4 regions of the Phyllobacterium sp. SB3 genome follow, and region 1 is predicted to be linked to each of the others. Evidence: predicted binding sites of a transcription regulator. Region 1 holds the regulator's gene; each other region holds the start of a gene.

The links. The regulator LexA, encoded in region 1, represses DNA repair genes until DNA is damaged. The targets are predictions, from matches to a motif close to TGTTCNNNNTGTGTTCNG.
Region 2: the regulator LexA is predicted to act here: its motif matches at 2,560-2,577, upstream of ABKW30_RS28620 (damage-inducible protein).
Region 3: the regulator LexA is predicted to act here: its motif matches at 3,141-3,158, upstream of uvrA (excinuclease ABC subunit UvrA).
Region 4: the regulator LexA is predicted to act here: its motif matches at 2,143-2,160, upstream of parE (DNA topoisomerase IV subunit B).

What each region holds. Positions count from the first base shown of each region.
Region 1 covers NZ_JBDYKI010000004.1:539,063-544,150, reverse strand. The annotation lists partial or broken gene ABKW30_RS18080 (ComEC/Rec2 family competence protein) at 1-895, shown strand, start outside; gene lexA (transcriptional repressor LexA) at 1,623-2,339, opposite strand; gene ABKW30_RS18070 (substrate-binding domain-containing protein) at 2,501-3,523, opposite strand; gene ABKW30_RS18065 (ABC transporter substrate-binding protein) at 3,805-5,067, shown strand.
Region 2 covers NZ_JBDYKI010000015.1:341-5,428, reverse strand. The annotation lists gene ABKW30_RS28630 (error-prone DNA polymerase) at 1-336, opposite strand, end outside; gene ABKW30_RS28625 (DNA polymerase Y family protein) at 333-1,856, opposite strand; gene ABKW30_RS28620 (damage-inducible protein) at 1,771-2,523, opposite strand; gene ABKW30_RS28615 (NAD-dependent succinate-semialdehyde dehydrogenase) at 2,825-4,294, opposite strand; gene ABKW30_RS28610 (EamA family transporter) at 4,611-5,045, opposite strand.
Region 3 covers NZ_JBDYKI010000004.1:334,861-339,948, forward strand. The annotation lists gene ABKW30_RS17095 (DUF72 domain-containing protein) at 1-2, opposite strand, end outside; gene uvrA (excinuclease ABC subunit UvrA) at 62-2,983, opposite strand; gene ABKW30_RS17105 (single-stranded DNA-binding protein) at 3,421-3,942, shown strand; gene ABKW30_RS17110 (TetR/AcrR family transcriptional regulator) at 4,076-4,693, opposite strand; gene ABKW30_RS17115 (NAD(P)H-dependent oxidoreductase) at 4,773-5,088, shown strand, end outside.
Region 4 covers NZ_JBDYKI010000004.1:642,971-648,058, reverse strand. The annotation lists gene parE (DNA topoisomerase IV subunit B) at 1-2,073, opposite strand, end outside; gene ABKW30_RS18535 (helix-turn-helix transcriptional regulator) at 2,198-2,572, opposite strand; gene ABKW30_RS18530 (EamA family transporter) at 2,755-3,681, shown strand; gene ABKW30_RS18525 (acetyl/propionyl/methylcrotonyl-CoA carboxylase subunit alpha) at 3,744-5,088, shown strand, end outside.

The DNA of each region.
Region 1 (5,088 bases):
TCTGCATAATATCAAGGGGGAACCGGGCGATATTGCAACGTCGCTCGTGACCGGGCAGCGTGACGGAATAAGCGATGATACGAACAACGCCATGCGTTTAAGTGGTTTGTCTCACATATTGTCGATCTCCGGTTTTCACATGGCTTTGGTCGCAGCAATTATCATAGGCGGGCTGCGAGCAGTATTCGCCCTGTTTCCAAATGCATCGGTCCGTTATCCGGTTAAGAAATTCGCTGCCGTCATCGCTTTGCTGGGCTCCGCATTCTATCTCCTGCTTTCGGGCGCCGATGTTGCGGCACAACGAAGTTTTGTGATGCTTGCCGTTATGCTGCTGGCGGTAACAGTTGACCGGTCGGCGATCTCCATGCGCAATCTTGCTATTGCGGCATGTATCACTTTGGCCATTTCACCGCATGAAATTTTAGGTCCCGGATTTCAGATGTCATACTCAGCGACGGCAGCGCTTATCGCCTTTTACGGCTGGTGGTCTCGGTATCAATTAAAGCGAAGTCGTCGGGGGAAGGGGACGGGATACGGGATGTGGTCAATTCCGTCGCGAGCGTTGAACTATGTTGGTGGTATCGCCATGACTTCGCTCGTCGCAGGAACAGCCAGCGCAATTTTTGCAGCTTATCATTTCAACAATACAGCTCCCTTCGGACTGATTGGAAACGCACTGGCATTGCCGGTTGTCTCAATACTGGTGATGCCGTTTGCCGTACTTGGCCTGCTCGCCATGCCTTTCGATCTCGATTGGCTGCCGTTCGCTGTCATGGGGCAGGGTATTGAATTGGTCATCATCATCGCAAAAGCTGTGGCATCCCACTCGCCCAGCGGAAACCTTGGCTTGATGCCCCCGTTGACGCTTATTCTTTTGGCCACAGCGCTTCTGCTGCTGGTGTTTCTTTCAACGTGGCTGCGGTTGTGTGCTTTACCGCTTCTTGTATTGGCGTTTATTGTCATGGGGAATTCGAACGAGCCGAGCATAATGATTTCAGAAGACGGCAAACTCGTTGCTCTAAGGACCAGCGAAGGAAACCTCGCCATCAACAGGGCAGTGGGAAGCGCATTTCATCTGAAAAACTGGCAGCAAGGATATGGTGCAGATGAACTCATTAAGCCTGTAGGAGCTGGGCTTGCTGTCAACGACACGCAATTCGAATGCTTTGAGCGGGTTTGCACCGCACGGGAGCCGGGAGGACTGGTTCTTGCATATACGGACGATCCTGAAAAAATGACCGATGCATGCATGTCAGGTGATATTGTTATTCTTGCCTATGCAGCCGAAGCCCCTACGTGCCGGGATGCTGGCGTATTGACGATTTCAAAACGCGATCTGGCAATTAAAGGGGCGATGGAAATAAGCTTCGACAATTCGCAATCCAAAAATAATTCAGAATCGAAAAACCCGGCGGATGCACTTTCACACCGCCTGCAAACTGCCCAGATGACATATGCTGTTGGGCAATCTAATCGACCCTGGAATACCTATCGCAATTATTCACGTGCTGCGCGAAATCTTCCTGACAAGCGCTCAAAGGAGAACTCTGGCAGCTTTCGTAACAACGCCCTGCAGGAGCGTATTCTTTCAGCGAGCCCATTCCTGCTCCTGATGCCGCAACTCAATAGCGACGTATCAGGCCGACCAATTTGCCCTGCACCTGAACCCGGTCTGGTCCAAAAATTCGTGTTTCATAGGCTGGATTCGCTGCTTCAAGTGCAATTGATGCACCCTTGCGCCGGAACCGCTTCAAGGTTGCTTCCTCATCGTCAACAAGAGCAACGACGATTTCACCGGGGCTGGCTGTATCGCCGCGTTTTATGACAACGGTGTCGCCATCAAAAATTCCGGCCTCGATCATGGAGTCACCCTTGACCTCAAGTGCATAGTGCTCGCCGCTGCCAATCATATCTGGCGGAAGGTTCAGCATATGAGTCTGGTTCTGGATTGCAGCGATAGGCACACCGGCAGCAATCCGGCCCATAACCGGAATACTGATCATGTTTGCAGCAACGATGTCTGCTGAGCTTGCTTGAGGGCGAGGCGGCGCAATATTGCGGCCGAGGCTGCCTTCTATGACACTTGGGGAGAACTTACGCTGGGCATTCAGTCCCGGCGCTATCGAATCCGGAAGGCGGAGCACTTCCAGGGCCCGGGCCCTATTTGCAAGGCGCCGAATAAAGCCTCGTTCCTCCAGCGCTGTGATAAGGCGGTGGATGCCCGATTTGGATGCGAGATCCAAGGCATCCTTCATCTCATCAAATGAGGGAGGGATACCCGTTTCCTTCAACCGTTCATGAATGAAAAGCAGAAGTTCATGTTGTTTGCGCGTGAGCATGGGGCGATCCTTCAGCGTGGAATCGGAAAAACAAAACCAGAACAAACACTATATGTTCCAGTTGTGTTCCACAAGGATTAATATCTGGTATAAACCAGCCACTTATAGCACACGACGGTAAAAATTAGACGAAACGTTGTGAAAAAGGCGAGAAGCGCCGATTAGCTGCTTACAGGAGGCCCGCTTGACTGGCGGACAATAAGGTCCACCGGCCAAAGTTCGTGAATGTCATCAACTGGCTCTCCATCAAGCACGCGCACGAGCATTTCAGCAATCCGGGTGGCCGCAGCCCGCATCGACGACCGCGTCGTGGTCATCGATGGCACCATGTTGCTGGCGTTGAGATAGGGGAAAACGTCATCATGCGTGATGAGCGACACCTGTTTGCCGAGTTGATAGCCATTATTGCGTACGGCACGAGCGACGCCCAGAGCAGTCATCATTGATCCCGCAATAATAGCCGTCGGCTGTGGTGTGCATGCAAGCAGGCGCTGCGTTTCGCGGAAGCCGATTTCATCGGAGAAACGGTCATGCACGATGAACCGCGAATCTATTTCAATACCGCGTTCGCCAAGTGCTTGCCGATAACCAAGCTCGCGATGTTCGGAGAATGTGAACCCCCTCAAGCCATCGATCATGGCGATATGGCGGTGCCCGAGATCAAGCAAATGGCTCGCCGCCTGATAAAACGCGCCCTGATTATCGATGTCGAGCCACGCGTGCGGTTTGCCGACATTGGTGCGTCCATGCAGAACAAAAGGAAACTTTGCGTCGATCAGCATCGAAACGCGCTCATCCACGAGAGACGGGTGAGAGACAATGATGGCATCGACGCGCTTGCTGGAAATCAGGCGCTTGTAGACCGAGATTTCATCATTGTCGACGAGAGGACTGATGAGGAAGTCTATTTCGTCATGCGCAAGGCGTTCTGCCAAGCCGGCAAGAAACTCGGCTGTGTGCGGTCCGAAACGCTGGCTTGATTCAGCGGGAACGATAATGCCGATGGCGCCAACGCGGCCCATGGCGAGCCGCCGGGCATTTGCATTTGCACTATAGCCGAACTTTAACGCCGCCTTGTTGACCCGCTCGCGCGTCGCTTCATTGACTTCAGGATAGCCGTTCAATGCCCGGCTAACTGTCGTCTGCGAAAGGCTGAGTTTATCAGCAAGTTCTTTAAGCTTCATGCCGGATGTCCAAACTACGTTCCGATCTGTGCGGTCCATCATCTAACTCAGCTTACTATAACCATACTTCAAAGCGCTTTAAATGATCAGAACAATTTTATTTGTACGATTACAGGCGTTCATAAACTATTTATTGACAATCGATTTGCGTTTTGACACCTTCCATCCAAAGCGCTTTGGATTGGTTAATTTCATCACTGATGCGCTTGAGGAGGGGTTTATCGATTGGGGTTACCTGCCGTCCGGCACTGGCGATCCATCAAACATTTTTGGGAGGGTTTATGAAAAAGAGTTCAATTCTTGCAGGTGCCCTGCTTGCAGCGCTTCTGTCTTCCGGTGCCTACGCGGCAAATCTTTCTATAGTTTACAGCTCGACCGGTAATGAGACTGCTGAGCTACGCAAGCAGCTTGACCGGTTTGAGAAAGAGACTGGAAATAAAGTTTCGATTGTTGCCATGCCATCCAGCAGCTCGGACAATTTCGGCCAGTACCGCCTTTGGCTGGCCGCCGGAAACACCGACATTGATGTCTACAAGACCGACGTGGTTTGGGCGCCGCAGCTATCGGAACAGTTCCTCGACTTGACTGAAGCGGCGAAAGACGTCGTCGATCAGCATTTCCCTTCAATTATTGAAAGTCAAACCGTTGACGGAAAGCTCGTAGCTTTACCGTTATATACGGACGCACCCGCGCTTTACTATCGCAAGGATCTTCTTGAGAAATACAAGAAACCGGTCCCGAAAACCTGGGATGAAATGGCTGCGACCGCCAAGGAAATACAGGATGCCGAGCGTCAAGCCGGTAACAAGGGAATATATGGATTTGTATTTCAGGGAAACGCTTATGAGGGCCTGACCTGTAACGCTCTGGAGTGGGTCAAATCATCCGGTGGTGGCCAGATCGTCGAGGCAGACGGTACAATTTCGATCAATAATCCTGATGCAATTGCGGCTATCGATCGCGCGAAAGGCTGGATCGATACAATTTCGCCGAAAGGTGCGTTGGCTTATCAGGAAGAAGAGTCGCGTGGTGTCTGGCAAACGGGCAATTCCGTGTTCATGAGAAACTGGCCCTATGCTTATTCTCTAAGCCAGGGTGCAGACAGCGCCATCAAAGGTAAATTCGACGTTGCGCCGCTTCCGGTGGGCAAAGAGGGCGAGAAATCTGCTGCAACGCTGGGTGGCTGGAATCTGGCTGTTTCAAAGTATTCGAAGTCGCCGGAAGAGGCTGTGAAGCTTGCGCTGTTTCTGACTGCCGTTGAGCAGCAAAAGGAAATGGCGATCAATATTTCCCATCTGCCGACCATAAAATCTCTCTATGACGATAAGGACATTGCTTCAGCACAGCCATTGATCCCGTTATGGAAACCCGTTTTCGAAACGGCTGTTCCAAGGCCATCTGCCCCAACAAAAGTCAAGTATAACGAGGTGTCTTCCATGTTCTGGAGTGCCGTTCACGACACATTGTCCGGCAATGGTACGGCAGCTGAAAATGTCGAGATACTTGAGGCCAAAATCGCAGAGCTTCAGGGAGGTAGCTGGTAGGTCTCTGCCAGCTTAAGGGCA
Region 2 (5,088 bases), on a different contig from region 1:
GTCCCATTCGAGGATGCACTTCGCCTTGCCCCCGCGCGTCTTTCCGAGCGAGAGCAGCCGGCAGAGGCGCCCATACGCGGCGCGGTCGGTCGGATAGACCAACACCGACATGCCATCGGAAAGATCCAAGCGACATCCAACGATTAGGCGTACGCCCGTCGCCTTTGCGGCCTCCATGGCGCGCACGATGCCGGCGAGCGAATTGCGATCTGCGATCGCCAGCGCCTCGATGCCCTGCGCGGCCGCCTGGGCGAACAGCTCGTCGCAGGAGGACGCCCCTCGCAGAAACGAGAAATGCGACGTGACCTGCAGCTCGACGTAGCGGCTCGCGCTCATCCGAATATCCCGTGGATGAACCAGCGCTGCGAGCCGGTGTTCGGGTCTTCGCCGTCGCCGGACCGATAGACCCAGAAACGCTCGCCGCTGTCGTCCTCGATCCTGAAATAGTCACGCACGGCGGTGGTCTCGGCGTCGCGCAGCCACCATTCGCCCCGGATGCGCTCGGGCCCATCTGCCCGGCGCACCCGCCGGCGGATTCCCCGCCAGGTGAAGGACACCGGCGGGTGGTCCGGCAGCAGGGCCATGGTCTCGATCGGTTCGGGCGGCGTCAGCAGGCGCGAGGGGCGCGGCCAGCGGCTCGTCCAGGTCGCGCCGGTCTCCGGGGCCATGGGCGGAATGCGGCAGACGGAGCGCTCGGGGACCTCGGTCGCCACCGGCTGGGCGCGGTAGAGGCTGTGCTCGCCGACGCGGTTGATGAGGGTGTCGACCAAGTCGGATACGTCCGGCACTCCGTCGTCGACCATGGCGGTCAGGGTTTGCTTCTCGGTGAGCGGCTCAGCGAGCGTCGCCGTCAAGCTGAGCACCTCGATGCCGAAACCGGGCTCGATGGTCTCGATCTTGTCGCAGAGCAGCCGGGTCAGCCGCTTGGCGTCACGCACAGGCAGCGCCGTGCCGACACGCACGGCTTGGCGGTGATTGTCGACGCGGTGACAGATGAGGTCGAGCCGCTTGGCGCCGAGGCCCTTAGCCTCCAGCTCAGCGCAGAGCTGGACCACCAGCTTGCCGATATAACGGGCGATGGTCTCGGCGGCTGAGATCGGTTCCGCGAAATTGCGCTTCACCTGGATCAACTCCTCCGGCCGGATAGGCTCGATCGGCTCGCTGAGCTTTCCGGCGGCTTGGTCGAGCCTGCGCCCCAATTGCGGGCCGAAGCGTAGCGTCAGCGGCGCGCGCGGTTGGGCCAGGAGATCGGTGACCCGCTCGAAGCCGAGGACGTGCAGCGCCTCCAGCATTTCGGCCGGCAGACGCAACGCCGCCAGCGGCAGGCGGCCGAGGATGGCCGCGCCGTGGCCGGTGGGGGCGACGATGGTCGGCTTGTCGACATAGCGCGCGATGGCGTGCGCAGCGCCCCAGGTGTCGGCGACGGCGGCGCGAGTGCGCACACCGGAGGCCGCGAGCCGGTCGACCAGGCCGGTGAGCATGGCCGCTTCGCCGCCGTGGAGGTGATCGGCGCCGGTGGAATCGATGACGATGCCGTCGGGCGGGTCGGCGGCGGCGATCGGCGCATAGCGCCGGAGTATCCAGAGCGCGAGCCGGTCGAGGGCCTCGGCGTCGCCGCGTGCGTCATGGGGATGGACGATGAGGCCGGGCGTGAGAACGCGAGCTTTGGTCGCCGGCATTCCGACGCGCACCCCGGCGGCCTGGGCCGCCGCGTCCGCCGCCAGCACGACCTCCCTTCTTCCGTCACGGCCAATCAGGACGAGCGGCGCCTCAACCGGAGGCGCCGCGTCGCCGGCCTTCCGCCGATGCCGGTCGATCGACCAACTCGGCAGGAAGAGCGAGACGACCCGCTGCATCACACGCCTCCATCACAAAATCTGCACTTTCGCCCGCGCGGGCGCGGATCAACTCGACCAGCCAGCGGTGTCGGCCGACGCCGGGGACCGGCAGCGCCGCCGAGGGCATGACCGAGATGCGCCATCGCGTTGAGGCGGCCGTGGGTTGGCCGAAATCGGCGGCCTCGGTCTGGCGCCGCCAACGCCGGAGCGCGATGCTGACGGTGCCGCTCTCCTCAGCGCAGAGCTGGAGCCTGCGCGAGGCGGTCATGTCGAGCCGGGTGACCTCGCCGACAACCGCGCCGAGTCCACCATGGCGCAATCCCTCTTCCAGGCAGGCCAGAACGGTCTTGTCGTTGCCGGCCTCTACATAGATGACCCGATCGGGCGCGAGGCCCGCCTGAGCTAGCGCCGGGGCGAACAGGTCCTGCCGGGTGATGACCCACAGCACCTTGCCGCGCGTCCTGGCAGCGATGCCAGCAGCGAACAGCGCGGCGGCAGCGCCGTCAATCGCGCCGTTGCCGCCGCCCGCAATCTCGTGCAGGGCGCCGAGCGCGAGGCCCTTGCTGGGAAGACGCGAGTCCATATCGGAGATCCCGAACGGGAGCACCGATTGAACGCGCCGGCCTCTGCCTTCTATCTTCTCGATCTGCGCGCGCAACGACTCTATGGCGGGGCTCGGCCGCAATTCCTTTGTTGACCTCCGGGGACGGGTTCAGCATCATGTTCGCTATTTGTTCTGTTTTTGATGCCCAAGAGTCAAGGCGATTTCGTAGCCGCTCGTGATTCAGATGGCCTTGTCGCGGAGCCAGAACGACAGGCCGGCGTTTGCCAACCACATATCCCTCTAAGCAAGGGACTGAACGGCTGGGCGCGAAATGGCCCGCCGACGTGCGTCGCCCGTCGACGATCAACGGGGGGCGCTGTTCGATCCGCGGCGGCGGTTCGGGGGCAAGTTCCGCTGTGATCCGGCGCGGACCTGCTTTGCGTCAAAGACCGCCAAGGCTCATGTATTTGACCTGCAGATATTCTTCGATGCCGAGCACGGAGCCCTCGCGACCGATCCCGCTGTCCTTGACGCCTCCGAACGGCGCAACTTCCGTGGTGATGAGGCCTTCGTTGACGCCAACCATACCGGCTTCGAGCGCGCGTCCGACCCGGAATGCGCGCGCCAGATCGCGGGTGTAGAAATATGCGGCAAGGCCGAATTCGGATGCGTTCGCAGCTTCGATCGCCTCGGCCTCATCCGTGAAGGGGAACAGTGCCGCGACCGGACCGAAAGTCTCTTCGCGCGCTAGCAGCATCGCGGCGTTCGCGTTCCGGATAACCGTAGGCTCGTAAAAGGTGCCGCCAAGCTCATGGGGCTTGCCGCCGGTGAGGATCACGCCGCCGTGCCCGACAGCGTCCGATACATGGGCTTCTACCTTTGCTATGGCCGCTTCGTTGATCAGCGGACCCTGGACGACGCCATCGTCGAACCCTGAGCCGACCTTCATCTCCCGAACACGTTCTGTCAGCCGGGCAGCGAACTCCTCATAAACGCCATCCTGGACGTAGAAGCGGTTGGTGCAGACGCAGGTCTGACCGCTGTTACGATACTTGCCCGCGATAGCACCCTCGACGGCCTGATCGATGTCGGCATCGTCGAACACGATGAAGGGCGCGTTTCCGCCGAGTTCCATTGAGAGCTTTTTCATTGTGTCGGCGGACTGCTGGTAAAGCAGTTTTCCGACGCGCGTAGACCCGGTAAAGGTCAGCTTGCGCACGAGCGGGTTGGAGGTCAGCTCACCGCCGATCGCCTTGCTGTCGCCGGTCACGACGTTGACGACGCCAGCGGGCAGACCCGCCTTCTCGGCGATCACCGCATAGACGAGCCCGCAATAAGGCGTCAGCTCCGACGGCTTGACGATAACGGTGCAGCCGGCGGCGAGCGCGGGCGCGATCTTGCGCGAAAGCATCGACATCGGGAAATTCCAGGGTGAGATAGCGGCGACCACACCCACCGGTTCCCGGGTGATGAGAATCTGATTGTTCTTCCAGGGCGACGGGATGATCTCTCCATTGATGCGCCGGGCCTCTTCACCGAACCACTGTACGTAGTTCGCGCTCAGCAGGACCTCGGTGCGGGCCTCGGCTAGCGGCTTGCCTTGCTCGAGCGTCAGCATTGACGCAAGCAGCTCGACATTCTCGCGCATGATCGCGGCCATCCGCAGCAAGGCCGCCGCGCGCTCAGAGGCCAGAGTTTGGGACCAAGACTTGAAAGCCACGTGTGCCGCCTCGATCGCGGCCCTGGTTTCTGTCGCCCCCGACCAGGCAATGGTGCCAATTACGGTTCCCGTGGCAGGGTCGGACACATCCTGGGTGGCGCCGTTGTCAGCGGCGCGCCAGTCGCCACCGATCGCGTTGACTTCCCTCAGCCAGCCGTCAGCCCTGAGCATTTCAAGAAGGGGGGTGTCCATCTCAGACTCCATATCTCGGCGTCGGCTTTCTTGCGGCGCGCATCATGATTGAGAGGAGAAGCACCGTGCTTCTTCCGTGTTTCCAACGTAAGCCCAACTGGCTATGTCTTAAATGTCAAATAGGCGGCAATTTCTGACATGCGCCGGCTGGCAGCGTCTGACCCGACGCGCGCCTCGGAATGCGCCTGTGACGGGGTCACGATCCTTGAACTACCGCGGGCTCATATGCGCCCATCTCGGCAAGGTCCGCTCCGCTCAGAGGCGTAGGGAGGGGCGTGGGCGAGCACCGCCTGGGTAGGGATTGTGAGTTTGTTGCTTATCGCGCCAGCAACAGCACCCCGGTTACGGCGAGCACTAGTCCGAGCGCCTTTATCGGCGTCACCGCCTCACCGAGCACAAACACACCAAGCACCGAACCGCCGACGATGAACATGCCATAGATCGGGACGACGACGCTTGCGGGCCCTAGTGACAACGCGCGAAAGAGCGAACTGACCGCGATCGTCAGCGCCGCCCCGGCAGCCAGTGTCCAAAGACCGTCTGTGCTGCGGAAGGAAGTAACGACCTGGCGGCCCCACATCCCTGCCGAAAGGGTGATGATCCACACGCTAACGGCCACAATCAACACCGAAACCGCCAGCACGTTGAAAGCCGGAAGCACATGATTGCGCGTCGCAAGTTTCACGAAGAGAGTTGTGGCGGAATAGCTCGCCATCCCGAGCAGCGCCCAACTGATGTAGTTCATTTCCATGGTCTTGCCGGTCCTTTCCCCTATCCGGGTCCAAGGCGACCGA
Region 3 (5,088 bases), 200 kb from region 1:
ATCTCCTCCCTCTAACCGGGTGGAAACGACCACCCAGCTTTTGTACTTAACCGAACCTCTTCTATTCCGCTGCGGCCTGTGCCCTGTGTCCCGGGCGGCGCCGCAAAAGCTCTTTCAGGAACTGACCTGTGTAAGAGCGTTCGACATCGACAATATCCTCCGGTCGCCCGACTGCAACGATCTCACCCCCGCCATCGCCGCCTTCCGGCCCCAGATCAATCACCCAATCCGCAGTTTTGATGACTTCGAGATTATGCTCGATCACCACAACCGTATTACCCTGATCCACAAGCTCATGCAAAACTTCAAGAAGTTTTGCTACGTCATGGAAATGCAGGCCAGTTGTTGGTTCATCCAGAATGTAGAGTGTCCGTCCCGTTGCCTTGCGGGATAGTTCCTTGGCAAGCTTGATGCGCTGCGCTTCGCCGCCGGAAAGCGTATTTGCCTGCTGGCCGACATGGATATAACCAAGCCCGACTTTGGCCAGTGTCTGCAATTTGTCACGAACGGCGGGGACCGCAGCAAAGAACTCGGCACCTTCTTCAACAGTCATATCGAGCACGTCGGCAATCGATTTGCCCTTGAACAGAACTTCCAGTGTTTCGCGGTTGTAACGTTTGCCGTGACAGACATCGCAGGTGACATAGACGTCAGGCAGGAAGTGCATTTCGATCTTGATAACGCCATCGCCCTGACATGCTTCGCAGCGCCCACCTTTAACGTTGAACGAAAAGCGACCAGGCTGATAACCCCGCGCCTTGGCTTCGGGCAAACCGGCAAACCAGTCGCGGATTGGCGTGAACGCGCCCGTATAGGTAGCTGGATTGGAACGCGGCGTGCGTCCGATCGGCGACTGATCGATATCAATGACCTTGTCGAGAAATTCGAGCCCCTCAATATGATCATGCTCGGCAGGATGTTCACGCGAACCCATGATCCGGCGCGATGCGGCTTTGAACAGCGTCTCGATAAGGAATGTTGACTTTCCGCCACCCGAAACGCCGGTTACGGCGGTGAAGGTACCCAGCGGAATTTCTGCCGAGACGTTTTTCAGATTGTTGCCCCGCGCTCCGGCAATCTTGATCCGCTTTTTGTTGACCTTGCGGCGTTCCGCCGGAACAGCCACTTCTATCTCGCCGGACAGATATTTGCCGGTCAGAGATTTCGGGCTCGCCATAATGTCTGCCGGACTGCCTTCCGCAATGATTTCGCCACCGTGAATACCGGCTGCGGGGCCGATATCAACAACGTAATCTGCGGTCAGAATCGCGTCTTCATCATGTTCAACGACGATGACCGTGTTTCCAAGATCGCGCAGGTGACGCAATGTCTTGAGCAATTGTTCGTTATCACGCTGATGCAGGCCGATGGATGGCTCATCCAGAACATAGAGTACGCCGGTGAGACCTGAGCCAATCTGCGATGCAAGCCGGATGCGCTGGCTTTCGCCGCCCGATAATGTGCCTGAATTACGTGAAAGCGCGAGATAATCGAGGCCGACATCGTTGAGAAACCGCAGGCGTTCGCGAATTTCCTTGAGAATACGCGCCGCGATCTCAGTCTGTTTCTCATTGAAACTCTTGTCGATATCGCTGAACCATGCATCCGCATGACGAATGGATTTCTCAGTGATCTGACCGATGTGCAGGCCACCAATTTTCACGGCGAGCGCTTCGGGCTTCAGACGATAACCTTTGCAGGCCGGGCAGGGCGTGCCGGACATGAAGCGTTCTATTTCCTCACGCGACCAGGCAGAATCCGTCTCTTTCCAGCGGCGCTCCAGATTGGGAATGACACCCTCGAATGATTTGGTCGTGCGGTAAGAGCGCAGGCCATCATCATAGGAGAATGCGATCTCGCGGCTGCCGGTGCCATAAAGAATAGCCTCGCGTGCATCCTCATTCAGGTCGCGCCAGCGATCGCCAAGCTTGAATCCGTAGGCTTCACCAAGCGCCTGCAACGTCTGGCTGTAGTAGGGAGAACTTGACTTCGCCCAAGGCGCAATCGCGCCGTTTTTCAGCGTCAACGCCTCGTCCGGAATGATCATCGTCGGATCGATTGCCTTTTGCGTACCAAGGCCATCGCAGGTCGGGCAGGCGCCAAACGGATTATTGAACGAGAACAGGCGCGGTTCAATTTCCGTGATGGTAAAGCCTGACACGGGGCAGGCAAATTTTTCCGAGAACATGATACGCTCATGCGTTTCGTTCTTGGATTTATTGGCCGATTCACTGGACGTTTCATCCGCAGGTAGCGGCTTGTCAGCAAATTCCGCAATAGCGATGCCATCAGCAAGTTTCAGGCAGGTTTCCAGGCTATCAGCGAGGCGCGCAGAAATGTCCGGGCGTACGACGATACGGTCGACCACAACGTCGATGTCGTGCTTGTACTTCTTGTCCAGCGCCGGGACATCCGCGATTTCATAGAATGTGCCATCGACCTTTACACGCTGAAAGCCGCGTTTTTGCAGGTCAGCGAGTTCCTTGCGATATTCGCCCTTACGACCACGCACGATAGGCGCGAGAATGAACAGGCGAGCGCCTTCCTCAAGTGCCATGACGCGGTCCACCATCTGGCTGACGGTCTGACTCTCGATCGGCAATCCTGTTGCCGGCGAATAGGGAACGCCAACGCGTGCATAAAGCAGGCGCAGATAGTCATAAATCTCTGTGACAGTTCCCACTGTCGAGCGCGGATTGCGGCTGGTTGTCTTCTGTTCAATGGAAATTGCAGGAGACAGGCCGTCGATCTGGTCGACATCCGGCTTCTGCATCATTTCCAGAAATTGCCGCGCATAAGCCGAAAGACTTTCGACATAGCGTCTCTGACCTTCGGCATAGATCGTATCAAAGGCGAGGGATGATTTGCCCGAACCGGACAAGCCGGTCATGACAATCAGCTTGTCCCGCGGCAGGTCAAGATCGATATTCTTCAAATTATGTTCGCGCGCACCGCGAATGGAAATGTACTTCTGATCGCTCATGTTCGTTCGCCTTTGACAGGGCATGCCGCTATTTTGGGGAATTGCTCTCTAGGAGAAGCGTTCCCTTTATTTAGTGCGTTATGGATAATTTACGAGGCCGGGTTTTACCCACCGTCTTGAATCACCATAGCCATGTTGACATTGTTAGAGCAAGTGATAGAACAAAGAAAGAACAAAAATTACGGACACTGACTCTTGACGTTTGTGAATGTGTTCGACGGCGGGCTGACGGCTGATACGTCCATCAGAGATGATCGAAGTATGTAAGCAGTGCGGGAATGTCTCCTGACAAATCTGGCAGGAGTGTTGCATTGGAGATTGAAGCACGGTTCGGTAACGAGTTGTATATTGTGGATAGTGGCAATCAATTGTCCGCCGCTGCCACGGCTTCTGTATGATAGCCAAAATTTAAAATTGGAATTTGTGGAGTTTTTAACATGGCAGGCAGTGTCAACAAGGTCATTTTGGTTGGAAATCTTGGCGCTGACCCGGAAGTCCGGCGGCTTGGTTCAGGCGATCCCGTTGTAAATCTGCGTATTGCGACCTCGGAAAGCTGGCGCGACAAGAATAGCGGAGAACGCAAGGAAAAGACCGAATGGCATCAGGTTGTCATCTTTAATGACAATCTTGCCAAAGTTGCCGAACAGTACCTGAAGAAGGGCATGAAGGTTTATCTGGAAGGTGCGCTTCAAACCCGTAAGTGGCAGGACCAGACTGGCAATGACCGCTATTCGACAGAAGTAGTATTGCAAAAATTCCGTGGTGAACTGCAAATGCTGGATTCGCGCGGTGAGGGTGCGGGAGCTGGCGGCGGACGTTCATTCGAGAGCAATTCCGGTCGCGGGCAAGTGGGTGATGATCGCGGCGGCTCCGATTTCGGCCGCTCCAATGCAGGTAGTTCTTCCAGCTCAAGCGGCGGGAACTTCTCGCGCGATCTCGACGACGAAATTCCGTTCTGATCTGCGCTGCTTGATTGCACCATAAACTGATTGAGCGTGCCGGGTGACTTTGTATAGTCATTCGGCACAAATCGCATTTAAGCCGAGCTTATTCCGACTAGTAACGGCTGGCCGGAGTGGCCCGTCAGTCGCTTTATGCGCTTCGTTGAACCATCGAAATGATTATCTCGTAAAGCTCGTTCTTAGCCTGTAACGGTGTGATATCGCCGCCCACTGCGGCATTCGACAAGCCTTCAGCGGCACCAAGCATTCCCCATAGTCCCGCTGATGAAACACCTTCTACGCCAGAAAAAGCATCCAGAAGGCCTCTGCATTTTTCTATGAAGATCGCTTCAAAATCGTGCTTTATTTTTTCAAGTTCCGGTGAACCTTTCAGCGCTGCAATGATACCAGGTATTTCACGTCCCTGTGTGAGAACACAATCGACATACGAAGAAGCGATCGTCTTGGCGACATCAATCAAACTGTGCGCTGCACGTTCAAGGGCGGCATCCATGATTGCAGTCTGACGGGCATCAAACTCCATAAAGAGAGCCGCGAGCAAACCGGGGCGCGTGCCGAAATGATCATAGACGACCGGTTTGGTGACGCCCGACTGCTCGGCGAGGCGCCCGAGCGTCAGGGCTTCTGTTCCTTCGTCCCGTATCAGCCGCCATGAGACATCCAGCAATTGACGATGCCGTGCCTGCCTTGAAAGTCGCTGACGTGGAGAGGATTGGGAAGGAAGGTTTGTAGATTCTGTGCTTGACATCGCTATATACCAAAAGTAACTTACTAAAAGTATATAGTATTGTACTGCTATCTGCAACCGCTCTTCAGGAGTTATCGACATGCATGCGCTTATTGTTATCTCGCACCCGGAACCAAACTCGCTGACCAGCAGCATTGCTGCCAGGATCGGAGAGGGCTTATTGCATTCCGGGACCGGTCATTCCTACGAACTGGCTGACCTTACCGCAGAAGGTTTTGATCCAAGATTTAGTGAAGGTGACATTGCGGCCCACCGAAAGAAAGCGCCTGCACCGTCCGATGTCGCAGATGAGCAGGCGCGGATAGACAAGTCCGATGCTTTGGTACTCGTCTTTCCAGTCTATTGGTGGTCTATGCCCGGCCTTCTAAAGGGATGGATTGATCGCGTGTTTTCAA
Region 4 (5,088 bases), 100 kb from region 1:
GTCCTGAATAAAGCGGAACCGTGCATCCGGTCTCGTTCCCATCAGGTCATCGACGGCAAGACGGGTTTCATTCGCCCATTCTTCGTCGATCTGGACACGAAGCAATGTGCGCTTCTTGCGATCCATGGTCGTTTCCTTGAGCTGATCAGCGCGCATTTCACCAAGTCCCTTGAAGCGCCCGATTTCAATCTTCCCACGACCCGTGAAAAGCGTCTTCATCAACTCATCCTTGTGGGCATCATCCCGCGCATAGGCGACTGTACCGCCTTGGGCGATCCGGTACAGGGGCGGAACGCCCAAGAACAGGTGGCCGTTGCGGATAAGATCCGGCATTTCCTGATAGAAGAACGTGATGAGGAGCGAAGCGATATGAGCGCCATCAACGTCGGCGTCGGTCATTATAATAATGCGGTCGTAACGCAAATCTTCATCGCGATACTTCGACCGCGTTCCGCAACCAAGCGCCTGAATGAGATCGCCAATCTGCTGGTTTGCCGTCATCTTTTCGCGGCCAGCGCTTACGACGTTCAGTATCTTGCCGCGTAGAGGCAATACGGCCTGCGTCGCGCGATCACGTGCCTGCTTGGCGGAACCACCTGCGGAATCACCCTCGACGATAAAGAGTTCTGCGCCAAGCGCGCCAGTTTGACTGCAATCGGCCAGTTTGCCGGGCAGGCGCAGCTTCTTGACCGCTGATTTGCGGTTTACTTCTTTTTCCTGACGGCGTTTCACGCGCTCTTCCGCGCGATCCACTACCCAATCGAGCAGTTTGGATGCTTCCTGTGGAGAGGCAGCAAGCCAATGATCAAATGGATCGCGGATAGCATTTTCCACGAGGCGCTGTGCCTCGACAGTTGCAAGCTTGTCCTTGGTCTGTCCGACAAACTCCGGCTCGCGGATAAATACAGACAGCATGGCGGCGGACGAAATCATCACGTCATCTGTGGTGATGATGGAAGCGCGCTTGTTGTTTGTCAGTTCCGCATAGGCCTTCAAGCCACGGGTGAGGGCAATGCGTAGTCCGGCTTCGTGGGTGCCACCTTCGCCTGTGGGAATGGTATTGCAGTAGGAGTTTACGAAACCGTCCCCGCCATACCATGCAACTGCCCATTCCATCGAACCGTGCCCGCCGGACTTCTCGGTCTTTCCGGCAAACATTTCGCGGGTAATCTGAAAATCCTTGCCGAGCGAAGCGCCAAGGTAATCTTTCAATCCCCCGGGGAAGTGGAAAACAGCCTTATCAGGCGTCGGATCTTTTGGATCAAGCAATGATGGAGCACAATTCCAGCGAATCTCAACGCCGCCGAACAGATAAGCCTTCGAGCGTGCCATCTTGTAGAGGCGCGCGGGATCGAACTTTGCGTCCTGGCCGAAGATTTCGGCGTCCGGATGGAAGGTCACGCGGGTACCACGCCGGTTCTGTACTTCACCGACCTCTTCAAGCGGGCCAAGTGCCTTGCCGCGCGAGAAGCGCTGACGATAAAGGCGGCGGTTGCGGGCAACTTCGACCTCAAGATGATCGGACAGCGCATTGACCACAGAAACGCCAACACCATGCAGACCACCGGAGGTTTCATAAACCTTGGAGTCGAATTTGCCACCCGAATGCAGCGTGGTCATGATGACTTCGAGCGCGGATTTGTCCTTGAATTTCGGATGCGCATCTATCGGGATACCACGACCATTATCCATCACGGACAAGTAGCCGTTTTCGTCAAGGTCGATATCGATGAAGTTGGCATGGCCGGCAACGGCCTCATCCATGGAGTTATCAATGATTTCAGCAAAAAGGTGATGCAGGGCACGCTCATCCGTGCCCCCGATATACATACCCGGACGACGGCGGACAGGCTCGAGACCTTCAAGAACCTCAATGTCGGAAGCGTTATAATTGCCGCTGCTTTCCGGAACAGCGCGCAGAGGGGCTCTTGCGGCAGCGGATTGCGCTGGTGCAATTGGAGCCGCAGTGGCAGCCTGAGGAGCAGTATCGGCTTTCTTTGCCGGTGCAACTGCTTCCTGCCGCTCGCGAGCAGTTTTCACAATTGCTGAAAATAGATCGTTATTATCATCCATGGCAGGCCAATATTCTGTCGTTTCGAATCACTTCTGATCTTTGCATGGTTCGATGTTAAACGCGATGGGCGTTCGCTATATGTTCCAGAGGTCACCGTCGAACAAAGCGGTGAATCCCCATATTTTACGCGGCTTTGAGCGTTGCGACGCGATCTTCCAGCTGACTGATCCGGTCGCCAAGCTTTTCGTGGTAATTCTTGAGTATCCGGAGTTCTGCATTGATTGTTGCGGCATCTTCTGCTGCATCTGCCGGAGCCTGACCAATGCCATGCATTAACCAGGTCGGTGTCACGCCGAGAAATCCTGCAAGCATGACCAATCTGTTGGCGCGGGGTTCTGAGCGATCGGACTCCCATGCAAGAATTGTCTGGGTCTTTACACCAATACGTTCGGCAACCTGCGATACGCTCATGGATTTGACATCGCGTGCCCGCAACAGCCTGCCGCCCATGGTGTCCATGTCTGGTGTTTCGGTCATGATGTTTGAATGAAAATTCATTGAATTCTCCAGTTTCTTCTTGTTTTTTCAGTCTTGGGAGGGCCCTTTGCAACATTTACGGCCTGAAAAGTCAAATTCCGTAGCTATTTTGCGAGTTTGTTGGCGCGCCGAGATTGCTTTTTCTGATGGAGTGGATATGCCGAAAGTCCCACCGGCAGGCTTTCCTCAGAAAGGTCAAGGCAATGGAAAATACGACCTCACAGCAAGTGCGGGGCGTTTCTGCAATGGCCATCGCCATGTTTTTCCTGCCGATGATGGACGCGATTGCAAAATGGCTTGCGGTATTTGACAGCTTGCCGCCCGCAACCGCCACGCTTTTCAGGTTTGTCGTACAGACTATTCTGACAATGATGATTATTGTCCCGATGACGGGATTCAAATCACTGAAGCCGGTAAAACTTTGGGGAAACCTGTTTCGCGGCTTCCTTATGGGTATTGGCAGCCTGTGTTTCTATGCCGCTGTGAAGTACATGCCACTTGCTGATGCAATGGCTGTATTTTTTGTCGAGCCGTTAATGTTGACTGTGTTGTCAGCGCTCATCTTGAAAGAGCAGGTTGGGTGGGGGCGGCGTATTGCCGTTGCAATCGGCTTCATCGGAACGTTGATTGTGATCCAGCCAAGCTGGGAACTGTTTGGTTGGATATCGCTGTTGCCGCTTGGCACTGCTGCTGTTTTTGCGATCTATCTTATCCTTAACCGCCGCTATGGCACGGTCGATACACCCCTTGTCATGCAGCTTTACGCCGGGCTTGGCGGGACAATCACCGTTTTGCTGGCTCTGATCCCCGCCGCGATACTGGGCATTCAGGACATGACTTTCGCCATGCCAGGCAATGCCATGTCGTGGTTCCTGCTTTTCATGATGGGATTGATAGCCACAATCGGCCATCTCCTTATTACGCAGGCGTCACGCCTCGCTCCGGCTTCGTTGCTGGCACCCTTTCAATATCTTGAGATTGTCATGGCAGTACTCATCGGGCTTCTGGTTTTCAATGATTTTCCAACACCCTCTAAATGGGTCGGGATCATCATAATCGTGGCGTCCGGCGCTTATCTGATCTGGCGCGAGGGGAAGAAACGTGAAGTTTCGGAACCTGCATACAATTGACAGACAGCGGTTGAGCAAAAATGTGTTTCACAATAGAAACAAAGATCTGTTGGGAGGTCTAAGTGTTTAAAAAGATTCTGATTGCCAATCGCGGCGAGATTGCATGTCGCGTTATCAAATCCGCGCGCGAGATGGGTATTGCAACTGTAGCGGTCTATTCCGACGCCGATCGCGATGCCGTGCATGTCGAAATGGCTGATGAGGCTGTGCACATTGGCCCTGCCGCTGCATCCGAAAGCTACCTCATTCCTGAAAAGATCATTGCAGCCTGCAAGGAGACGGGAGCTGAGGCGGTACACCCCGGCTATGGCTTTCTTTCAGAGCGCGCTGCCTTTTGTGAAGCTTTGGAAAAGCAGGGCATCATCTTTATCGGCCCGAAGCCACGGGCAATCATTGCCATGGGCGATAAGATCGAGTCCAAGAAATTTGCCAGTGAAGCGAAGGTTAGCACGGTTCCAGGCTCGCCGGATGTGATTAAAGACATTGCGCATGCCGAGCGGATCGCGGGAGAAATTGGCTATCCGGTCATGATCAAGGCTTCCGCTGGCGGCGGCGGAAAGGGTATGCGCATCGCCTGGGATGAGGCAGAAGTGCGCGATGGCTTCGAACGGGCCACTTCGGAAGCCCGTAACTCCTTCGGCGATGATCGCGTTTTCATTGAAAAATTCATTGTTGACCCGCGTCATATCGAAATTCAGGTGCTGGCTGATGGATTCGGCAACTGCATTTATCTCGGCGAACGTGAATGTTCCGTACAGCGGCGTAACCAGAAAGTGGTTGAAGAAGCGCCATCGCCTTTTCTGGATGAAGCAACCCGCAAGGCGATGGGCGAACAGGCCGTCGCCTTGTCAAAGGCGGTTGATTACCAGAGTGCGGGTACTGTGGAATTCATCGTCGACAAGGATCGCAATTTTTACTTCCTTGAGATGAACACGCGTTTGCAGGTGGAACATCCGGTAACCGAACTGATTACTGGCATTGATCTGGTTGAGCAGATGATCCGTATTGCAGCGGGTGAGAAGCTTGCAATCAAGCAAAGCGATGTGAAGCTCAATGGTTGGGCTGTCGAGAGCCGTCTGTATGCGGAAGACCCTTATCGCAACTTCCTGCCTTCCATCGGCCGTCTGACCCGCTATCGCCCGCCGGCGGAAGGGCCAGCCGGCAAGGCGATCATCCGCAATGATACTGGCGTGACCGAAGGCTCCGAGATTTCTATGTTCTACGATCCCATGGTGGCAAAGCTTTGCACATGGGCACCGACGCGGCTGGAAGCGGTGGATGCGATGGCCGATGCGCTCGACAATTTTGTCGTTGATGGCATTGAGCACAATATCCCGTTTCTGGCGGCGCTGATGCAGCATCCGCGCTGGCGCGAAGGCAGGCTTTCCACGGCTTTCATCGCCGAGG